Regions from separate parts of the Pseudoalteromonas sp. CF6-2 genome, predicted to be linked through region 2. Evidence: predicted binding sites of a transcription regulator. Region 2 holds the regulator's gene; each other region holds the start of a gene.
The links. The regulator LexA, encoded in region 2, represses DNA repair genes until DNA is damaged. The targets are predictions, from matches to a motif close to TACTGTATNNNNATACAGTA.
Positions count from the first base shown of each region.

Region 1: a site for LexA is predicted at 2,091-2,110, ahead of ruvC (crossover junction endodeoxyribonuclease RuvC). Genes of this name have one in related genera too.
Region 3: a site for LexA is predicted at 4,119-4,138, ahead of uvrD (DNA helicase II). Genes of this name have one in related genera too.

Region 1 covers NZ_CP091442.1:2,086,319-2,093,746, reverse strand. Annotated here, with positions in the region: gene L3Q70_RS09715 (FtsX-like permease family protein) at 1-2,025, shown strand, start outside; gene ruvC (crossover junction endodeoxyribonuclease RuvC) at 2,161-2,685, shown strand; gene ruvA (Holliday junction branch migration protein RuvA) at 2,687-3,307, shown strand; gene ruvB (Holliday junction branch migration DNA helicase RuvB) at 3,315-4,319, shown strand; gene tolQ (protein TolQ) at 5,215-5,919, shown strand; gene tolR (protein TolR) at 5,906-6,331, shown strand; gene tolA (cell envelope integrity protein TolA) at 6,333-7,271, shown strand; gene tolB (Tol-Pal system beta propeller repeat protein TolB) at 7,281-7,428, shown strand, end outside.
Region 2 covers NZ_CP091442.1:3,369,540-3,376,967, forward strand. Annotated here, with positions in the region: gene L3Q70_RS15660 (SURF1 family protein) at 1-668, opposite strand, end outside; gene L3Q70_RS20405 (DUF2909 domain-containing protein) at 683-994, shown strand; gene L3Q70_RS15670 (cytochrome c oxidase subunit 3) at 894-1,769, opposite strand; gene L3Q70_RS15675 (cytochrome c oxidase assembly protein) at 1,781-2,335, opposite strand; gene ctaD (cytochrome c oxidase subunit I) at 2,335-3,927, opposite strand; gene coxB (cytochrome c oxidase subunit II) at 3,927-5,069, opposite strand; gene lexA (transcriptional repressor LexA) at 5,582-6,199, opposite strand; gene L3Q70_RS15695 (hotdog fold thioesterase) at 6,361-6,801, shown strand; gene L3Q70_RS15700 (hypothetical protein) at 6,807-7,187, opposite strand; gene L3Q70_RS15705 (hypothetical protein) at 7,345-7,428, shown strand, end outside.
Region 3 covers NZ_CP091442.1:138,634-146,061, reverse strand. Annotated here, with positions in the region: gene cysQ (3'(2'),5'-bisphosphate nucleotidase CysQ) at 1-524, opposite strand, end outside; gene nudE (ADP compounds hydrolase NudE) at 517-1,089, opposite strand; gene yrfG (GMP/IMP nucleotidase) at 1,151-1,834, shown strand; gene L3Q70_RS00715 (dUTP diphosphatase) at 1,822-2,442, opposite strand; gene L3Q70_RS00710 (peroxiredoxin-like family protein) at 2,565-3,194, shown strand; gene L3Q70_RS00705 (YacL family protein) at 3,227-3,595, opposite strand; gene L3Q70_RS00700 (hypothetical protein) at 3,719-3,943, opposite strand; gene uvrD (DNA helicase II) at 4,203-6,368, shown strand; gene L3Q70_RS00690 (GNAT family N-acetyltransferase) at 6,346-7,428, shown strand, end outside.

The DNA of each region.
Region 1 (7,428 bases), 1.3 Mb from region 2:
GCGGCTACTTTTGTGGCAAGTCATGTAGTAGCTGAAGAGCCAGATGCGCCATTTAATGTCTTTTCTAGTAGTCAGCGTATTTTAATTAATCAGCAAGATATTGCCAGCACTCAAGTTATTCAACCTGGGAGTCGTGTTTTTTATCGCCAGCTTTATGCCGGTGATGAAGAGAGCATAAACACGTTCTATGCTTGGTTAAAGCCCCAAATGAAAGAAAACCAGCAATGGTATGGTGTTAAAGATAGACAATCGCCCATTGCGAATAGCCTAAATCGTGCTGAGAGCTTTTTATTATTAGCTGGTTTACTAGGAATTATATTAGCGGCGGTGGCTATTGCTGTATCTGCAAAACGCTATTGCGAGCGTCAATATGACCCTGTTGCGATGATGAAAACGTTGGGGGGCAGTCGTGCCACAATCCGTAAAATTTACTTGCTGCATTTGAGCTTAGTCTGCTTTATGTCTGTGGTTGTTGGGCTGGTTGTTGGTTTTGCGCTGCAAAGTATTGCTAGTGATTATTTAGCACAGTCGATGGGCACAGCACTACCTGCTTCAAGTATGAAACCTTGGTTGATTGCTATTGGTACAGGGGTTATTTGCGCGGTAATGTTCTCAATTAAGCCCTTGCTAGATTTGTTTGATATTCCGCCACTTCGCGTACTACGCCGTAATTTGGGAGATCGTTTACTTGTCAGCAAGGTTCACTTGGCAATGTCGGCACTAACTGTGTTTTTATTAATGTGGCTATTTAGTAATAATATTAAGATCACAGCTATCTTATTTATCTCGACAACGGTACTGATTGCGCTTTTATTTGGTTTATCCAAACTCATTTTTGGTGGTGGTCGTAAACTAGGACTAAGCCCTGGTAATAGTTGGTCGCTTGCGATTGCTTCAATTCAAAAACGTGCTAATGCTAATGCAGTACAGCTGATAAGTTTTGCCCTTGCTATTAAGTTATTGTTGTTTTTAATTGTGCTTAAAAATGACATGATTTCAGATTGGCAGTCGCAGCTTCCAGTCGATGCGCCAAACTCGTTTTTAGTGAATATTACAGAGCAAGAGCTTGAACCCATTACCTCTTTTTTAGCAGAGCGCGACATGCCCACCTCTGATTTTTACCCGATAGTACGAGGCCGTGTTAATGCAGTGAACGGTGAGCTAGTTGCGCGTGAAGTATCACAGCAAGATAACGAGAAAAAAGATGAAGAGGCACGCTCAGGTATCGGCCGTGAATTAAACCTTACTTGGCGAGAAGACTTACCTGCTCAAAATGAGTTAATAGAGGGTCAGTGGTTTACACAAAACTCAGTGGCAGAGGCCTCGGTTGAGGAGTCTATGCTTGAACGCCTTGATGTAAAACTAGGTGATACATTAACGTTTTTGATTGGTGCGCAATCGTTCGATGCAAAAATTACCAGTGTACGTAAAGTTAACTGGACCACATTAAAACCAAACTTCTTTATTATTTTAAGCCCAGATGTACTTGAGAGCTTCCCAGCAACGTATATTTCGTCGGTGAGTGTTAAAGAACATCAAAAGCGGGAATTTAATGAGCTGATGCGCCAATATCCAACGGTTAATGTGATTGATGTTGAAAGCTTTATTAAACAGATCCGTTCAACCATAGAGCAGGTATCTCTTGCGATTGGTTTTGTATTGTCTATTGTAGTGGTGTGTGGTGCTTTAGTACTTATATCTCAGGTGCAAGCGAGCTTGGGCGAACGGATGCAAGAGATTGTTATATTAAGAACTCTCGGTGCAAAAGGGCGGCTTATTAAAAATGCCACCTTGTATGAGTTTTTATTATTAGGCTTAACCGCGGGTGGGGTAGCTGCCATTGTGAGTGATATTGCTTTATTAATAGTACAACAGCAAATGTTTGACCTTGCCGGTAAATTACACCCTCATATTTGGTTAATTGGCCCTATTGTTGGTGGTGTCTTTGTAGCTAGTTTAGGCTATTTGATGATAGCGCGAACAATGCGTAAAAATACACAAGGGTTACTGCGTGCACTAGGGTGATATAAAGCTCAATAATGTTTATAAAATGCCCGTGTATACGGGCTTTTTTATGTTTTGCAATTGGTTACTGGTAATTTATACAGTGCTCTGGCATTATTAAGGCTATTGAATAAAGAAAAAAAATGGGTCAGTTAGTTGGCAATTATTTTAGGAATTGATCCTGGTTCACGTTTAACAGGTTATGGCGTAATAGCACACCAAGGCGCTAAATTTACTTATTTAGGGAGTGGTTGTATTAAGCTAGCTGAGCATGATTTTCCTGTGCGATTAAAAATGATTTACCAAGGGATCAGTCAGTTAGTTGAGCAATTTTCGCCCGATAGTTTTGCTATCGAAAAAGTATTTATGGCTCACAATCCAGATTCAGCTCTTAAATTAGGTCAAGCTCGTGGTGCGGCGATTGTTGGTGCATCTATGGCTGAACTTCCGGTATTTGAATATTCGGCACGACAAATAAAGCAAGCGGTGGTAGGCAATGGCGGTGCCGACAAATCACAAGTACAGCACATGGTTAAAAATATTTTAAAATTACCAGGCACACCACAAGCCGATGCGGCTGATGCATTGGCTATTGCTATTTGTCATGCTCACTCAGAACAAAATTTAATAAAACTTGCGGGCAGTGCGAGCAAGACCGTAAGAGGACGATTAAGGAAGTAATATGATAGGCCGATTGAATGGTTTGCTAGTTGAAAAGCAACCGCCTGAAATTTTAATTGAAGTAAGCGGCGTAGGTTACGAAGTACAAATGCCGATGACCTGCTTTTATGACCTCCCTGCGGTTGGTGAGCAAGCTATTATATACACTCACTTTGTGGTGCGTGAAGATGCGCAGTTGTTATTTGGTTTCAATAACAAAACAGAGCGTGCGTTATTTCGAGAGCTTCTAAAAGCCAATGGTGTGGGTCCAAAGCTTGGCCTTGCTATTTTGTCGGGTATGTCTGCACAGCAGTTTGTGACATGTGTAAATAACGAAGATGCAACAACGCTTGTTAAACTCCCTGGTGTGGGTAAAAAAACAGCAGAGCGTTTAGTACTTGAAATGAAAGATAGGCTAAAAGATTGGGGTAATGACTTATTCACGCCATTTAGCGATAATGCCATTATTGAGCCTGCAAGTAATGATACGCTTGTAGCCAACAACGCAGCAGATGATGCTGTGTCAGCACTTATTGCCCTTGGTTATAAACTGCCGCAAGCGCAAAAAGCAGTAAAAGCGGTAAATAAACCAGATATGACGACTGAGGTTCTTATAAAAGAAGCTCTAAAATCGATGTTGTGAGTAAACCATGATTGAAGCAGATCGCTTAATAGATGCCAGTGAGCAAAGTAATGAAGACAGTGTTGATCGAGCTATACGACCAAAACTATTAAACGATTACACAGGTCAGCCACATGTTAAGCAACAAATGGAAATTTTTATCGAAGCTGCTCGTCATCGTGGTGAAGCGCTCGATCATTTGTTGATTTTTGGTCCGCCAGGTCTTGGTAAAACCACACTTGCAAATATTGTTGCCAACGAATTGAACGTTAATATTAAAACGACATCTGGTCCTGTGCTTGAAAAAGCAGGTGATTTAGCTGCGTTGTTAACGAACCTTGAAGAAGGTGACGTACTCTTTATTGACGAAATACATCGTCTAAGCCCACAAGTCGAAGAAATCCTTTATCCTGCGATGGAAGATTATCAACTCGATATTATGATTGGGGAAGGCCCTGCCGCGCGTTCAATCAAACTCGACTTGCCGCCATTTACTTTAATTGGCGCAACAACACGCGCAGGCTCTTTAACATCACCACTTAGAGACCGTTTCGGTATTGTGCAGCGTTTAGAGTTTTATTCAGTTGAAGATTTATCAAAAATTGTAGCGCGTTCAGCACACTTTTTAGATTTAACCATGTGCGATGAAGGCGCAGCAGAAATCGCTAAACGTTCACGTGGTACACCACGTATTGCTAATAGGTTGTTACGTCGTGTACGTGATTACACTCAAGTGAAATCTGACGGCAAGGTTAACGCCAATGTGGCAGAACAAGCGCTTGATATGATTGATGTAGATAAAAGCGGGTTTGATTACATGGACCGTAAATACTTGCTTGCTATCATCGAAAAATTTATGGGTGGCCCAGTTGGGCTTGATAATTTAGCGGCGGCCATTGGCGAAGAAAAAGAAACCATAGAAGATGTGATTGAGCCCTTTCTAATTCAGCAAGGTTTTATACAACGTACTCCCCGTGGAAGGTTAGTGTCCGATATAGCCTACCTTCATTTTGGACTGACCCCAGACAAATAAAAACTCAGCCTCGCATATGCGGGGTTTTTTAATCTTGAAACAAATCTAAAAAGGAGCAGTGAATCTTAGCCCTCTATATTGCTAACGCAAATTATTTTAGATGCAGAATCTAACAAGCATCATACCTTCCTGCTATTTAATTCACATACAGTTAAGCTAATTTTCGGTAATGTCTTTTCGTTTTGTGTAGGCAAAAAAAAGCCCGCATAACGATGCGGGCAAACAACAAGTTGAAGGAAGTAATTCAGGGAACTACAGCCAGCTTAAAAAGGTTTTATCCAAGTTAAGCTAACTAGGCAATACGAAATAATCATATTGCAAAAAACGGAGCTTAATGAAAGAAGCTTTCAAAGGTTGTTAGCTCGGTATGTGGGTATAATACGTAACTGTGAGTTTTTCTTCAAACTAGAAAAATTTTATTTTCAGATAAAAAAAACTAATAGCAGCGTTATTTTCTATTGTTTTCTTTTTGTTCGCTTATTCGTTGTTAGTTTTATAAGTCTATGAATAAAAAGATTTTTATAATTAATGCTCATTTTGTTCAGGATTAGTTTAAGTATTCTGTGCTAGGTTGGTGAATAGTGTTTTGGGTGTTTATGCGCATAATGTGAATAAACGCCGTATTTTACCAAGTTTAGTTATATTTTTAAGCACCGTGTAGATGCATTTTAGTTTTAAAAGGGAAGTCCTGCTTTTGGAGTCGTGAACAAAATGGTTAAAAAATAACTAAAGCATTTGCTTTTCACCGTTATTTGTAGCTATTTCACAGCAAGGGCGTTGTCAGTTCATAACTGACTAGATACACTAGATGTAACTTTTGACCATTATGATGGTCAACTAACACAAGTGTAATAAGTATAACAAATTATATAGAAATCTATTTTAGGAGTTTAACGTGGGATCAGGGCTTAATTTTTTAGATCTTATTCTAGAAGCCAGTGTACTTGTCCAATTAGTTATGTTGGCATTAGTCGGTATGTCGGTCATGTCATGGGCAATTATTTTTCAACGTAAAAAAGCGATTTCTGATGCACAAAATGGTGCTAAGCGTTTTGAGCAAAAATTTTGGTCTGGCGTTGACTTAAGTAAACTATATAACGAAGTTTCAGCAAGACCTGGCGGCACAACTGGTGTTGAATCATTATTTGTTGCTGGCTTCAAAGAATTTGCACGCCATAAAAAAACAACATTCCAAAGTGCTGGCATCGTTATGGAAGGTACGCATCGTTCTATGCGCGTCGCCTTATCTCGTGAAATAGAAAAATTAGAATCAAGCTTATCGTTTTTAGCAACGGTAGGTTCTATTAGTCCATACATAGGTCTGTTTGGTACTGTGTGGGGTATTATGAATGCATTTATTGCATTAGGCGAAGTTAAGCAAGCTACATTACAAATGGTTGCACCTGGTATCGCAGAAGCACTGATTGCAACGGCAATGGGTTTATTTGCGGCAATCCCAGCGGTTATCGCTTACAACCGTTTTGCAAATAAAGTTGAAAAGCTTGAGGGTAATTACATTAACTTCATGGAAGAATTTGCCAATATTTTACACCGCCAAGCAGCTGCGCAAATAGAGGCTAAAGCGAATGTATCAGCGTAAAAAACGTCGCCCAGTAGGTGAGATAAACGTAGTACCTTACATTGACGTGATGTTAGTACTGCTTATTATATTCATGGCAACTGCGCCGCTTATTACTCATGGCGTAAAAGTTGATTTGCCGAAAATGGAAGAGTCTGATCTTGTTGATACAAAAGATACGCCGCCTATTATTGCGTCAATTGACGCTGAAGGTAAGTATTATGTAAGTATCGGCACAGATCCAGAAGCTCCTATGGAAGCGTTGGACGTTGCAGCGGTAATTAAATTACAACTGCAAAAAAATCCAGATACGCCAGTGATGATCAAAGGTTCGGGCAAAGTTTCTTATCAAGAAGTACTGCTGCTTATGGACTTTTTGAAAAACGCCGGTGTGCCGTCAGTGGGTTTAATGACTGAATCGTTTGAGGGTTAGTATGCGTGCATCAGTAATTAAATCGCTTCTTTTGCACCTTGCTATTATCGTTTTTTTAGTTGCGTCAGCTAATTTCCACATGCCTGCACCTAAGGTGATGGAAGTGACACTGAACACTGCTTTGCCTGAACCAGAAAAAGCAGTATCGGCGGTGACTGTTGATCAACAAAAGGTTGAACAAAAGATTGCCGAGCTTAAAAAGCAAGAAGAAGCCAAAAAGCAAGCGGAAGCAAAACGACTTCGCGACCTTGAGCGTCGTGCTAATGATGCTCGAAAACAACGAGAGGCTGAAGACCGTCGTCTTAAAAAGCTAGAACAGCAACGCCGTGCTAAAGAAAAAGAAAAAGCAGAGGCAGAAGCACAAGCTAAAAAAGCGCGCGAAATTCAAGAAAAAGAGCGAGCGAAAGCTAAGCAAGCTGAAAAGCAAAAGCAAGAAGCGGAAGCCGCAGCAAAAGCAGCTGCAGATAAGCGTAAAGCTGAAGAAGAAGCGCTGAAAAAAGCGGAAGAAGAGCGTAAGCGTAAAGCGGCAGAAGCAGAAGCTGAGCGCAAACGTAAAGAAGCTGAAGCCGAGCGTAAACGTCAGCAAGCGCTGCAAGAGCAAATGCTTCAAGAGCAGTTAGCAGCAGAGCAAGCTGCACGAAATAAAATTCGTCAGCAACAAGTTGTTAGTGAAGTTGATAAATACAAAGCGTTAATTATGGCGCGTATTCAGCAAACTTTACTTATCGATGAAAAGATGAAGAATAAGCAATGTCGCGTTAATATTCGACTTGGCTTTAATGGGCTTGTAACACAAGTTACGTCTCTTGGTGGCGATAAGTTGGTATGTGAGGCCGCGTTACGTGCTGTACGCATGGCTGATACATTACCAGTTTCACCAGATAAAGATGTGTTTGAGCAACTGAAAAATATTAACTTAACAATTAAGCCTGAATTCTAAAGGAATGATATGTTTAACCAGATAAAAACTGTATGTTTTATTGTATTACTGGGCTTTCATGGCATTGCCAGTGCTGCACTTGAAATAGTGATTACTGAAGGTATTGACGGCGCGCGTCCAATTGCAGTCGTACCATTCAAATATCAAGGTGTAGGTC
Region 2 (7,428 bases):
TGCACTGCATAGGCGTAATGTTTATCAGGACCCATCACAACACTTTTGTAATGGGGTGTCGCTAAGCCATCTGCTTCTTTACGATAACCAATAAAGGCGTGTAACGGCTGCTCTAGTTGACGACTAAAGATGGCTAAATCGACTCCCTGAATACGTTTTGGCCAGCCACTTTCTGCACCAATGTCATCCGCTAAAGTAAAGCCTTGCAGCTGGCCTTGTTTTATTTGAACTGTCGCTGTAATAAGCGCACTGCTAGGCCAAGCCACTGATGGCAATTGATTACGATCAGCGGGGGCTTTGAGCCAACCAAAATTAACAATTAAAGGGGCTGTCTCTCCTTTGATGCTTACAGCTGCAAGTAAGTCATAACCTACTTGCCCTTGATATATTTGATTATCAAGTAGCCAGTAATGTTGTTTATTAACCACCCCAGAGACTTTGACCTGTAAGCCCGTTTTGTTAACACCATCGGGTAAGTTTTGCAGTGCTTGCCAATCCATAACACCTTGTTGGCTTGATACAGCGAGCTGACTTAATTGCTGCTGCTTTTGCTCGCCGCGTTGATACTGCCAAACACTTAAACGCAAACAAATCAGCACCGCAAACACCACAACGCAAATTGCGATAATTGAACTAAGCTTTTGTTTACGCCATAAAATTAACTGCATCAAGGAAACCTAAAATGATAAAAATCATCATTGTGTTGTTATTGTTATATATTGTGTTTAACCTTTTTCGAGCACTGTTTGTAATGATGTCAGCAAAACAGACCGCACGACCCATGTCACACTATTTAGGACGCAGAGTACTTTTCTCTGTTGTTGTGTTGGTGATCATTATTGCCGCAATGAAATTGGGCTTTATTCACACCAACCCATCACCTCTTCGTCACGCTACAGCACATACACAAATACAAATAAACACAGCCAAACCACATCAACAAAATGCCAATACCAAGCTGCGGCCTGAAACGCAAAATGCTTTTCACTACTAAAATGACCTTTGAATATACGCAACAGTACGACAAGCAGAATGACCGTCCCCAAGGTCACGTGCATACCGTGAAAACCAGTTAATAAAAAGAACGTGTTGCCATATACACCCGCATCTAGGGTTAAACCGAGATCCTGATAAGCATGCATATATTCATATACTTGTAAGCCTAAAAAAACGACACCTAATAACACGGTTAGCGATAAGAATACTTTTAGCGCACCACGCTTATTGTTTTCCATTGCCACATGAGCAAAGTGAATAGTGACCGAGGAGGTAAGTAAAATAAGGGTATTAATTAATGGGAGCCCTTGCCAGCCCATAGCCTGTGTTGTGTCACCACTGGGGGTGGTTAAAAGAGGCCATACGGCTTCAAAGGTTGGCCAAAGTACTTCATTGGTCATGGCATTGTTACCAGCCCCACCCAACCAAGGTACAGAAATCATACGGGCATAAAAAAGTGCACCAAAGAATGCCATAAAAAACATTACTTCAGAAAATATAAACCAGCTCATGCCTTGTCGGAATGAACGGTCCATTTGTGCTGAGTAAAGCCCTTTATGCGACTCTTCAATAACGTTTCTAAACCAGCTAAAAACCATATAAATTAATATCGCAATGCCTAAATACAATACATATTGACCACTGCTGCCTTCGCCACTGACTTGCATCACAGTTAAACCAGCGCCAACAGCAATTAAAAACATCGCAATTGCACCGACAATCGGCCACGGACTTTCAGCTGGTACATAATATTTTTCGTAATTCTGACTCATTTTGTTTGCTCCTAATTAGCAATTAGCTTGGCGGCTTCATCGTTTTTAGCCACAACCTGCCCGCTAATATCAAACACGGTATAGGACAATGTCAGCTCTTCAACATCATCCGGTAGCTCAGTATCGACATAAAATAGTAAAGTAAACTCGATTTCTTCACCTGCTTTCATAGGCTGTTGATCGAAGCAAAAACAGGCTATTTTGTGTAAGTATTTAGCTGCTTTTCCTGGCGATACCGAGGGAATTGCTTGCATTATTTTGTCTGTGTTGCTGGTATTCTTAGCGCTAAACTTAACTTCACGCATAGCGCCTGGCTGCACAGCGACACTGTACTGCTGGGACTCAACTTTGAATGGTGCACCGCTTTGTGCATGTGTTGTAAAGCTTACATCTACAGAACGCTCAGTATTAACTGTGTCACTCACTACAGCCTTCTCAAGAGAAGGTTTGCCGTTTAAGCCCGTAACATCACAAAACACGTCGTAAAGCGGCACCAATGCAAAGGCAAATGCAAACATACCAAGGCATGCTAGCAGGAGCTTTTTGAGCAAAGGTGCATGATTCATTACTTAATCTCCGGCGGTGTCTCAAAGGTGTGGTAAGGTGCGGGCGAATCAACTTCCCACTCTAACCCCTCTGCACCATCCCATACTTTTGCAGGCGCTTTGTCACCACCTCTGGCACATTTAAATACCACCAGCACGAACAGTAATTGTGAAAGGCCAAACGCAAACCCACCAATACTAATAATGGCGTTAAAGTCTGCAAATTGCAGAGCATAATCAGGGATACGACGTGGCATGCCCGCAAGGCCAACAAAATGCATCGGGAAAAACAGCACATTGACACTAATTAGTGATAACCAGAAATGCCATTTAGCCAAGGTTTCGTTATACATATTGCCAGTCCATTTTGGCAGCCAGTAATAGGCTCCCGCCATAATAGAGAACACTGCGCCTGTAACGAGTACATAGTGGAAGTGAGCAACCACAAAATAAGTATCATGATATTGGAAATCAGCAGGTGTGATCGCAAGCATCAAGCCAGAGAAACCTCCCAAGGTGAACAATACGATAAAAGCAATGGCAAACATCATGGGAATTTCAAAACTAATTGAGCCTCGCCACATGGTAGCGACCCAGTTAAACACTTTTACGCCTGTCGGTACCGAAATCAACATCGTGGCGTACATAAAGAACAGCTCACCCGCAACCGGCATGCCTGTAGTGAACATGTGATGTGCCCATACGATAAAGCTAAGCAGCGCAATCGATGAAGTGGCATACACCATAGAGGCATAACCAAATAGCTTTTTACGTGAGAAAGTCGGCACGATAGTAGAAATAATACCGAACGCCGGCAAAATCATGATATACACCTCAGGGTGCCCAAAGAACCAAAAAATATGTTGGAACATCACAGGGTCGCCCCCCCCTGCGGCATCAAAAAAGCTGGTCGCAAAGTATTTATCAGTAAGCACCATGGTCACCGCACCGGCAAGCACAGGCATCACAGCAATCAATAAGAATGCGGTGATCAACCATGTCCAAACAAACAATGGCAACTTCATCCATGTCATGCCAGGGGCTCTTAAGTTCACAATGGTCACGATAACGTTAATCGCCCCCATGATTGAACTAATGCCCATAATATGCACAGCGAAGACAAAGAGTGCGGTATTATCGTTACTGTAAGTAGTCGACAGTGGCGCATAAAAAGTCCAACCGAATGCAGGGCCACCACCAGGCATCAGCAATGAAGCTAACAGGATTAAAAAGGCAAAAGGTAGAATCCAGAAACTCCAGTTATTCATCCTTGGCAAAGCCATATCAGGTGCACCAATCATCATTGGCACCATCCAGTTGGCCAATCCAGTAAAGGCAGGCATAACAGCCCCAAACACCATGATCAAACCATGTACGGTGGTCATTTGGTTAAAAAAGTGAGGATCGACAAGTTGCAGACCTGGCTGGAAAAGCTCAGCGCGGATCACCATTGCCATCGCACCACCAATTAAAAACATGGTTAGTGAAAAAATGAGGTATAAACTGCCAATATCTTTATGGTTTGTTGTATATAACCAACGCTTGAACCCCTTAGCAGGGTGGTGGTCGTGATGCGCATGCTCAGTGGCTTGCTCATTAATAACGTTACTCATTAGTTCGCCTCCGCTGCTGCATCAATCGCTGCTTGAATTTGACTCGGCTGGATAACATCACCCGTATCATTGCCCCAAGCATTTCGTTTATACGTAATGACAGCTGCAAGCTGCTTAATTGAAAGCTGTTTATCGAATGCTTGCATTGCTGTACCAGGCTTGCCATGAAGCACAATATCAATGTGATCTTTAACATCACCTAGTACAATAGGGCTGCCTTTAAGCGCAGGAAATACACCGGGTAGCCCCATACCTGTTGGTTGGTGACATGCTGCACAGCTAGCCATGTAGACTTGCTCACCGAGTGTCATTAACTCTTCTTTCGCGAGTGTTTGATCAAGTAATGCAGCATCCGCTGCTGCCGCATTCGCTTTTTTTTGTTTGGCATCAGCCAACCAAGTTGCAAACTCATCTTCAGGTAATGCTTGAACCACAACAGGCATAAAACCATGATCTTTACCACACAGTTCAGCACATTGGCCTCGGTAAACACCGGGTTCGTTAATGCGTGTCCATGCTTCATTGATAAAGCCCGGATTGGCATCTTTTTTCACCGCAAAGTCAGGAACCCACCAAGAGTGAATAACATCGTCAGAAGTCATCAAAAAGCGTACTTTTTTGTTGATAGGGAGGACCAACGGCTTATCGACTTCAAGTAAGTAATTTGCTGTCTTTTCAGCTTGGTTATCTATTTGATCTTTTGGTGTCGACAAAATCGAGTAATAGGCAATATCTTCACCCATATATTCGTAATGCCATTTCCATTGAGAACCCGTGACCTTAATGGTGATGTCTGCCTTAGAGGCATCTTCCATAGCGATTAAGGTTTTTGTGGCAGGCACAGCCATGGCAATTAAAATCACAAACGGAATGGCAGTCCAAAGAATTTCAACTTTTGTGCTTTCATGAAATTGGGCGGGCTTTGCCCCCTTTGATTTTCTATGATGTATTAAAGCCCAAAACATCACCGCAAAAACGATGACGCCGATGACACAACAGATAATAAATATCGTCATGTGTAACTCATAAACATTATTACTTATATCAGTTACCCCTTTACGCATATTAAATTGACTATTTGCCAATGCTAACTGCGGTAGAGACACTAAAATAAGCCACAAGGCATAACGCATTTTACCCATGTGACAGCTCCTTTAGATGCTATTGCAAGACGCAAAGCGAAAAGGCGTACAGCTAGGTGCCCATTCGTATTTTTATTGTTTAGAGCAAACACGTACCAACACGACAGAAATCTGATACAAGCTCATCGTTTAACACCACTGCACATTATTTTGTGTCTTTTTAGTAAAACGGTGTTAACACATTGTATTAACCAATTAGTTAAAAAATGAACAATAAGCAAGTTTTTAATCTAAGAAATGTTTATTTTGGTGCAAAAATAACAACTATAATCAGAGCGTTATTTGTAAAAAAGGGGAAGAGCAAAAACTCAAAAAGAAAGGAAAACTGCGCTATACATGGACTCCGAGCAACGCTAAGGGGTCACAAATCAATGCTAAATAGGTAAAAAGCGGCGTCGCACCAAATTAAATCAGTTTGACGCACCATTTTGAAAACATCTTACTCAGTACAAAACATTAAAACAAAAAACGAGCGCGACTGAAAACGCTAAAGTTACTTAAGTATATTAACGTTACATCCAATCAGCATTACGAATAACGCCAACTGCCAACCCTTCAATGTTGAAAGATTCGTGTTCGAGGTCAACCTCAATCGGTGAAAACTCTTCATTTTCTGCATGTAGGAGGACTTTTCGACCGGCTTTTTCTAAGCGTTTTACAGTCACATCTTCATCAACACGCGCAACGACAACTTGACCATTTTCAGCCACTTGTGTTCTGTGTACTGCCAGTAAATCACCATCCATAATGCCTATATCTTTCATACTCATGCCATTAACACGTAGTAAAAAATCTGCAGCGGGTTTAAACAAAGATGGATCAACCTGACAATGACTCTCCACATGTTCCTGCGCTAAAATTGGCTCACCGGCAGCTACACGACCAATTAAAGGGAGTCCTAGTTGTTCTGGCTCATCTTCCTCAACTAACTGAATACCACGACTCGCTCCAGGCTTCATTTTTATCATGCCTTTTTTAGCCAGCGCTTTAAGATGTTCTTCAGCGGCATTGGCACTTTTAAAACCCAGCGTCTGAGCTATTTCGGCACGAGTTGGCGGCATGCCTGTATCTTTAATAAATACTTTAATAAGTTCTAATATTTGCGATTGGCGTTTCGTTAATGGGCGCATACAACTGGTTTTCCATACAGTACATTTAACTGTGAGTATATACAGTTATCTGAAAATCGCAAATTTAAATTGGCCTCCTCATTTTGCTAAAAAACTAACGTTGAACAGCACAGTTATATGCAATATGGTAGTAGCTTTAATTAGCTTGCTAAGGAAATACCATGAGCATTTGGCACCAGCCAGTCACTTTGGAGCAATGCCAGCAATTTGCACAAGGCATTACAGGTGAAGGAACTTTAATGAAAACCATGGGCATTGAAATAACCGAAATTGGTGATGACTATCTAGTTGCCACCATGCCCGCTATACCAGCCCACCATAATCCAATGGGAATGGTACACGGAGGCGCAAATGTTGTGCTAGCTGAGACTGTGGCCAGTTATGCGGCAAATTTTGTTGTTGACTTTGAAAAGTTTTATTGTGTCGGCCAAGAGATAAATGCCAATCATCTCAAAGCATCACGCAAAGGCGTACTTACAGCAATTACACGCCCTATTCATCTAGGGAAAAGGACATCGGTTTGGGAAATTAAAATTAGTAATGCGGCAGGTGAACTGTGCTGCGTATCACGTATGACCGCAGCGGTGGTAGAACGAAGATAGCGAGCTTAGCTCTGAACTGGGTAAATGGTAATTTCGATCCCTGCGCCAATGGCAGAAATACGTAATAAGGTATCTGCGTGCAGGGCTTGATTAAAACATTTTGGCGAGTCACCTGACTCAAAACCAATATCAAATGTTCGTTTTGAACACGAAAGCCACTGTTTCAATGCATTGCGTGAACATGACTCAATTAATTCGCATAATTGATTAATTGCTTTATCTGGCGTGCTAATGTCAGCTGTTGCTTCAATACGAGCAAGTTGACGATATTCATCTTTGTCATAATGTAAGACCATGGCGTTTTTCTTTAAATCAGCCACCAGTGCACTTATATCGTGTTTTGATTCAAGCTCCAAGTCTACATTTAAAAATTGAATTTCCGACATACCTTCGTTTTACCCTCTATTAATAGCGATTGGAACTTTAACGCAGTTTTGTCTATATACCAAATCTAGAATACAGTTAATGCGACATTATGCCGCATTGGCAGCCTAGTTTAAGCTTTTACAATAGCGCCTATACAAAAATAACAAGTGGTTTTCTATGAATAAACGTATGTTCAAGTATGCCCGCAAAGTGCATAAATGGTTAGGTTACTTGCTCGCCATACAAATCTTTTTTTGGCTG
Region 3 (7,428 bases), 390 kb from region 2:
AACTGGGTATTTAAATACTGACTTACCGCTTCAATTTTTTGTCGACGACTTACAGCTAAAGTTAAATTATCAGGTGTTGCAACCGAAATTTTCTGATCTTGGCCATTTTCACGCTTAAACGCGCCTTGCTGATAAGTTGCAAAATAAGTAACGTGCCTCGCTGGCCAATGGATAACACCTAATACTGGACGATTATTTTCAATCAGTGCGATATTAACTGCAAAATCACCACTTTCTAAAATAAACTCCCCAGTCCCATCCATGGGATCTAGCAACCAGTATTGCTGCCAATGCTTTCTGTCAGCAAGTGCAGGGATTGGCGTTTCCTCTGACATAATAGGAATATCTGGTGCCAACGCTTTTAATCCTGCCATCAATACTTCATTTGACGCTAAATCAGCTTTAGTTACGGGCGTATGATCGGACTTTTGCTCGGCACCAATATCATCTTGCTGATAAATAGCCATAATGGCATCACCTGCTTGTTCAGCTAGACGAATGCAAGGCTCTAAAAAATCACTCATTGGTAGCTCCCGACTCTAAGTACTTTGTTAATAATAGCAAAGCTGCAACACTTCGTGCTTCTGTAAAGTCCTCTTGTTGTAATAAAGACGGCCAATCATTCATCGGCCACTTCACAACAACAAGTGGCTCTGGTTCATCCCCTGGTAAGGTTTCAGAGTAGAGATCTTCGGCATACAAAATATGCATAGTGGCATTAAAGTAACTAGGTGCCATGCTGACTTTTTTAAGGGCGGCAAAATGGTTAGCACCAAAGCCGACTTCTTCTTTAAGCTCACGATTTGCAGCTTGTTCAGGAGTTTCACCCGGATCAATTAAGCCTTTAGGAAAGCCCAGTTGATAATCATTAGTGCCGGCACAATATTCTCGCACCAATAACAGCTCATTATCAGCCGTTACAGGCACAATCATGACGGCACCTCTTCCGCCACCACGAATTCGTTCGTATTGCCTTTGCTCGTCATTTGAGAACTTCAATTCGAGAGATTCAACAGTAAACAGTCGACTTTTAGCGACAACTTCATTAGACAAAATTTGCGGTGGTGTAGGATGCTTTTTCTGTGTCATTGGCATTAATTTGCTATCATGGCAGTTATGCTCATCATAAATCTTTTAAAGTGAATTGCCTATGTTAAATTGGTCAAAAATCGATACTGTGTTGTTAGATATGGATGGCACCCTACTCGATTTGCATTTTGATAATTATTTCTGGCTTACTGTTATTCCCGAGCAATATGCGCGTAAGCATAAAATGAGTTTAGACGAAGCAAAAGCAGACATTCTGCACCGCTATCAACAAGTGCATGGGCAAATTAATTGGTATTGTTTAGATTATTGGCAACAGCAACTTGATTTACCCATCATGGCGCTTAAACGCGACATTCAACATTTAATAAAAGTGCGTGATGACGTACCGCCGTTTCTAACGGAGCTTAGAAAAGCAGGCAAGCAATTGATCATGCTTACTAACGCGCACCCAGATTGTGCCATGTTAAAGTTTGAACACACTGCTATTGATAATTACTTAGATGGGGTAATTTCAACTCACCAATATGGCGTGAGTAAAGAGCATCAACCATTATGGCAACAAGTGCACCAAGAATGGCAATTTGATAAGAAACGGACTTTATTTGTCGATGACAGCCCTGCCGTGCTCGATGCAGCAAAAGAGTTTGGTATTGGCCATATTCTTGCGGTTGCCAACCCAGATAGTCAACAACCGCACAAGCAGTTCGATGGCTTTTTATCGACCATCGATTTTCGCGAGTTTATGCCCGTTATAAATGAGCATAAACACGTTTATTTAGGGTAACGCTGCTCTAAGCCTTGATAAACAAGCTTTGCAAAATCTACATGCTCTGTATCTAGGCTTTTAACAACTTCCACTAAGTGTTCATTGTCTTCTTGGCCGTTCCATACTTTGATATAGCTACCATCTTTGTAGCCATGATCTTGGCGGAAGAAGTTTAAGGTGTTTTTACCAACGTAGCCGCGGTATAAATCATCGATATCCATACCGATTTGCGCCATACAACCTGCAAATGCAGCTGCATTAAAGCGCTTTTCAGCGACTGCTGACGCAGCTAACTGCTCTAGTGTTTGTTTAAAGTCATCCGCTTGCACTGGCGCACTTAATTCCGCTTCAAGTTGCGCGGCTAATTGCTCATAGCTGGTTTCACCATCAATGCGCAAAGATAAACCAAAATGGAAAATATCAACTAACTCTAAAATAACTTGTTCAGTATCTGGAGTTTGTTTTTTCCACCACTTCCAACCATAGTGATCAAGCATTTCAGCACACTCAACCCAAATTGCACGATACCACTCAAAACCTTGGCTAAACCATTGCTCATGAACTTTGGTATTCATCGCATTTTGCATTTCGAGCATAACAACGAGTTTTTGTAAATTAGCAGACATTCTTTATCCCAACTTGCATTTTTTATTTGCCTATATACTACAGTTAAATTTGGCATTGATGAAATAAAAACACCTATAAACTGGTCGTTTGTAAAATCGAGAAAGAATCATTAAGGAACCTAATGTTTAGATCACTACTTATTACTGCATTGCTTGCACTATCTAGCCAAGCAATTGCAGCTACCGCAACGAATATTGCAAACTCAGCTGAACAAGTTAGTCCATTACTGCCAGGCTTGACTATACAAAATGTTGACTTAAAAGATCAGTTTGGAAAAAGCGTTTCTTTAGGTGAACGTTTTAAAGAAAAAACCACGGTATTGATTGTTTATCGGGGCGGTTGGTGCCCATATTGTTCAAGACAATTAGCCAGTGTGCAAAAAATTGAAAAGCAATTAGCAGACCTCAATGCACAAATTATCGCGATATCGCCAGATAGCCCAGAGAAGCTAGCTGAAAGCAAAATATCCTCTCCAAATTATCAACTTTTATCTGATGATAGCTTGGCATTGAGCCAGCAATTAGGCTTGGCATTTTATCTAGACGCTAAAACCGCTAAAATCTATCGCAATAAGCTTGGCGTTAACTTTGTGTCACTAGATGGCGAAGCAAAGGTGGCTTTACCTGTACCGGCTGTTTTTGTGGTTAACACAAAAGGATTAATTCACTTTCAGTATGCTAATCCAAATTATAAAGTACGTTTAACTGAAGACTTATTGCTTGCGGCTGTTAAATCAGTCAATGAACAATAAACTAGCCACAGATAAGCAGAATCTGTTTCTGCTTATCGCCCTTGGGTAAACTCTTGCCAAGACTCAATTAAATCAACAAAGTCTTCAAAACCACAGCCACTGCATAAGCCCTCTTCTTCGAGCATTAAATCATCATCTTGATAGGCGACTAAGTCTTCGTTGTCTTGATGTAGTGCATGGGCTTCAAATAACGCTTCATCTTTACTTAAAATCAAATCAATTTCTTGGCCTTGTAAGGTTAAAGGCTCATGGCTACACTTAACTGCAGCAATTAAAGCTTGCACCATTGCGACTTTTTCTTTTCCGATTTCTTCATTCAGCCAACGACCAATAACGCCGTGTTCAGAAGAGATTTTAATGCGTAAACCGCTAATTGGGTCACGGATAAATTGATATTCCATGAAGGGGACTCGTAATACGTTAATACGCTGATTATACCGTTTGCAGCTATACGTGGCGAGTTTTGCAGCCCTAAAAACAACACGAGCGCCAATGTGGCGCCCGTATTTAAGCTATTCAAACAGCTAGAGTCGTGATCTAAAGCGTGCGGCATCAATGATTGCCCATAAATAAACAATCGGCAGTAACACAAAGCCGATCGCGACATAAATTAGTGCGCCACTGATAACCCAAGCTAAAAAGAATGCAATCGCCGCCATTAAACGACCTTGTACCAACTGCCCTAAGCCAGGGAAAAAGATATTACAAATTGCTGCGATTACATTACCACCAGAACCTTGCTCTGCCATACTAACCTCTGTAGTTTTTAATGATTATACTTTTAATAAACACACTTTATGCCAACTTATTATAGCTTACAAATCAAAGTGTTAAAAAATAGCGTTATTTTGGTTTTAGTTCTTTTTGCTAAAAATAAGTCAAATTCACAATTTTTATACTCCAATTTTAATGACTTGCCAAAATAGCTGTTTATAAAAACAGTATTTTATTTAGCCTTGCATAAACACCTGTTATACTCCCTTCATTATAGATTGAAAAGGCGTAACGATGGACGTTTCTGAATTACTCGATGGCTTAAATGATAAACAACGGGATGCAGTCGCAGCCCCATTGCAAAACATGCTAGTGCTTGCAGGCGCAGGTTCTGGCAAAACTCGAGTACTCGTTCATCGCATCGCATGGCTCATGCAAGTTGAACAAGCTTCTGCATACAGCATTTTTGCGGTCACGTTCACCAACAAAGCCGCCAAAGAAATGCGTACCCGTGTAGAAGAAACGCTTAAAGCACCAGTTGGTGGTATGTGGATTGGTACTTTCCATGGTTTATCTCACCGTATTTTGCGCGCCCATCACCGTGAAGCGAACTTACCAGAAAGCTTTCAAATCTTAGATTCTGACGATCAACAACGTATGATCAAACGCTTACTTAAAGCGATGAACATCGATGACAAAAAGTGGCCTGCAAAACAGTTTGGTTGGTATATCAGCGCGAAAAAAGACGAAGGCCTACGCCCGAAAGACATTCAAGCTTACGATATCAATGAGCAGATGATGCTAAAAGTCTATGCTGCATATCAAGAAGCGTGCGATCGTGCTGGTTTAATCGACTTTGCTGAAATACTACTGCGCTGCTACGAAGTGCTTAAAAATCACCCGACACTTTTACGTCATTATCAGCAACGCTTTGCTCACATGTTGGTAGACGAGTTCCAGGATACCAATACAATCCAGTACGCTTGGTTAAAGTTACTCGCAGGTAATACGAATAGTATTATGATCGTAGGTGATGATGACCAAAGTATCTATGGCTGGCGTGGCGCAAAAATTGAGAATATCAAACGCTTTTTAACTGACTTCGAAGCCGAAACGATTCGCCTTGAACAAAATTACCGCTCAACAGCAACCATCTTGAAAGCATCAAATGCACTGATCAAAAATAATGCTGAACGCATGGGTAAAAGCCTTTGGACAGACGGCAATGACGGTGAGCCTATTTCTGTTTACGCTGCTTTTAATGAATTAGACGAAGCCCGCTTTGTTAGCAGCAAACTACGTAGCTGGCTAAATGCGGGTAATGCATTACAAGATGCCGCCATTTTATACCGTAATAACGCGCAATCTCGTGTACTTGAGGAAGCGATGCTGCAAGAAGGTTTAAAATACCGTATTTATGGCGGTATGCGCTTCTTCGAACGCCAAGAGATCAAAGATGCTCTTTCGTACTTACGTTTGGTGGGTAATCGCCAAGATGATGCCGCTTTCGAGCGCGTTATTAATACCCCTGCCCGTGGTATTGGTGATAAAACACTAAGCCATATCCGTGATTGTGCACGGAATGAGTCTCTGCCACTTTGGTATGCTGCAAAAGCAATTATCGAGCAACAACACTTATCTGGCCGTGCAGCAAGTGCAGTGACTAAATTCTTAGAGCTTGTTGAACATATCGAAGATAAGATCAGCGACCTCACCTTAGAGGAGCAAGCTAAATACGCCATTCAAACCTCGGGGTTAATGGCTATGTATCAAGCTGAAAAAGGCGAAAAAGGCCGTGCTCGCGTAGAAAACTTAGAAGAACTTATTAGTGCATGTGGTCAATATGAGCTCCCTGAAGATGAAGAGTTCAGCTCACCACTACAGGGCTTTTTGGCCTATACCTCACTAGAGTCTGGTGAAGGTCAAGCCGATGAGCACGAAGATGCTGTGCAAATGATGACACTACACTCAGCAAAAGGCCTAGAATTTCCACTGGTATTTATGGTTGGTGTTGAAGAGGGCATGTTCCCATCACAGCAAAGTAACGAAGAGTCTGGCCGTTTAGAAGAAGAGCGTCGTTTATGCTATGTTGGCATGACCCGTGCGATGGAGAAATTATACATTAGTCACGCAGAAAGCCGTCGTTTATATGGGCAAGAAAAATACCACAGCCCATCACGCTTTTTACGCGAAATGCCTGAAGATTGCATCGAAGAAATTCGTATTAAAACACAGGTTTCTAGACCACCTGCGGCAGGTCGCTTTAGCCCATCAGTAACCCATGCGGCATTTGAAGACAGCGGCTTTAACTTAGGTCAACGCGTATTACACGCCAAATTTGGCGCAGGTACCGTACTCAATTACGAAGGTAGTGGCGCACAATCACGTATTCAAGTGAACTTTGATGACCTAGGCAGCAAATGGCTTGTAACACAGTATGCAAGACTTCAAGCCTTATAATGAATACATAGCAGCACTGTGTAACGAGCTGACGCTTGCAAAGCATCGCCAGCTCGTTATCGTGCAAGGCAGCGAAACTTGGTGCTACCAGTTCGCAAGCCAACTAGCGCTTAACAATACCTATATTTTAAGCGCTAGCTCACGATTAGCAAATAGTGAGTTTCCAAAACATGCTCACCAAATTCTTGGCCAAGAGTTTCAACACGCAATTTTCGATGGTTTTAGCGGCTTATATGTGGATAAACTGGCCGCGCTTGCAGGTACCGTAAAAGCAGGTGGTGTACTGATCTTATTGCTACCAGAGGACAATCATTGGCAAGACCCTGCACTCACAAGTATTACTTCTTATGGCGAAGAAATTACGCATAGCTTTTTTAATCAACGCTTTTTTACAAAGTTGAAGCTACAGCGACATTATTTTACTGAGCACTCAGTCCCAGCCTACCAATCAGTATCGCCAGCAACCGCTGAGATAAATTATCAGCAACAACAGGCGTGTGTTGAGCAAATAATTAAAACTGCGACAGGACGCGCTAATAGGCCCTTAGTTATCAGTGCAGATCGGGGCCGTGGTAAGTCAGCCGCTTTAGGACTTGCAGCTGCTAATCTGCAAGATAAAAAAATCCTGATTTGTACAACGCAAGCCAAAGCTGTGCAAACTAGCTTTAAACATTTAGCATCTGAGCTTGGTATAACTAAAGAGCAAAACTGTAAGCAACTGGCTAACCTTAGCTATATTGCGCCAGATTCACTGTTAGATGAAAAGCCTGACTGCGATCTGTTATTTGTCGACGAAGCTGCGGCTATCCCGGTTTCTATACTACTGCAAATTCTGAAAAGTTATCCGCGAATTGTGTTTGCTAGCACTATGGTTGGTTATGAGGGAAATGGGCGAGGTTATACGCTACGCTTTTTACATTACTTACGTAGCCAATTTAAATCGCTAAAAACAATTACGCTTGAGGAACCAATTCGTTTTGCAAAGCGCGATCCGCTAGAAAATAGTATACGCGAACTATTATTACTCGATGCAAAGTACCTAGACACGCATAGTAGTAAG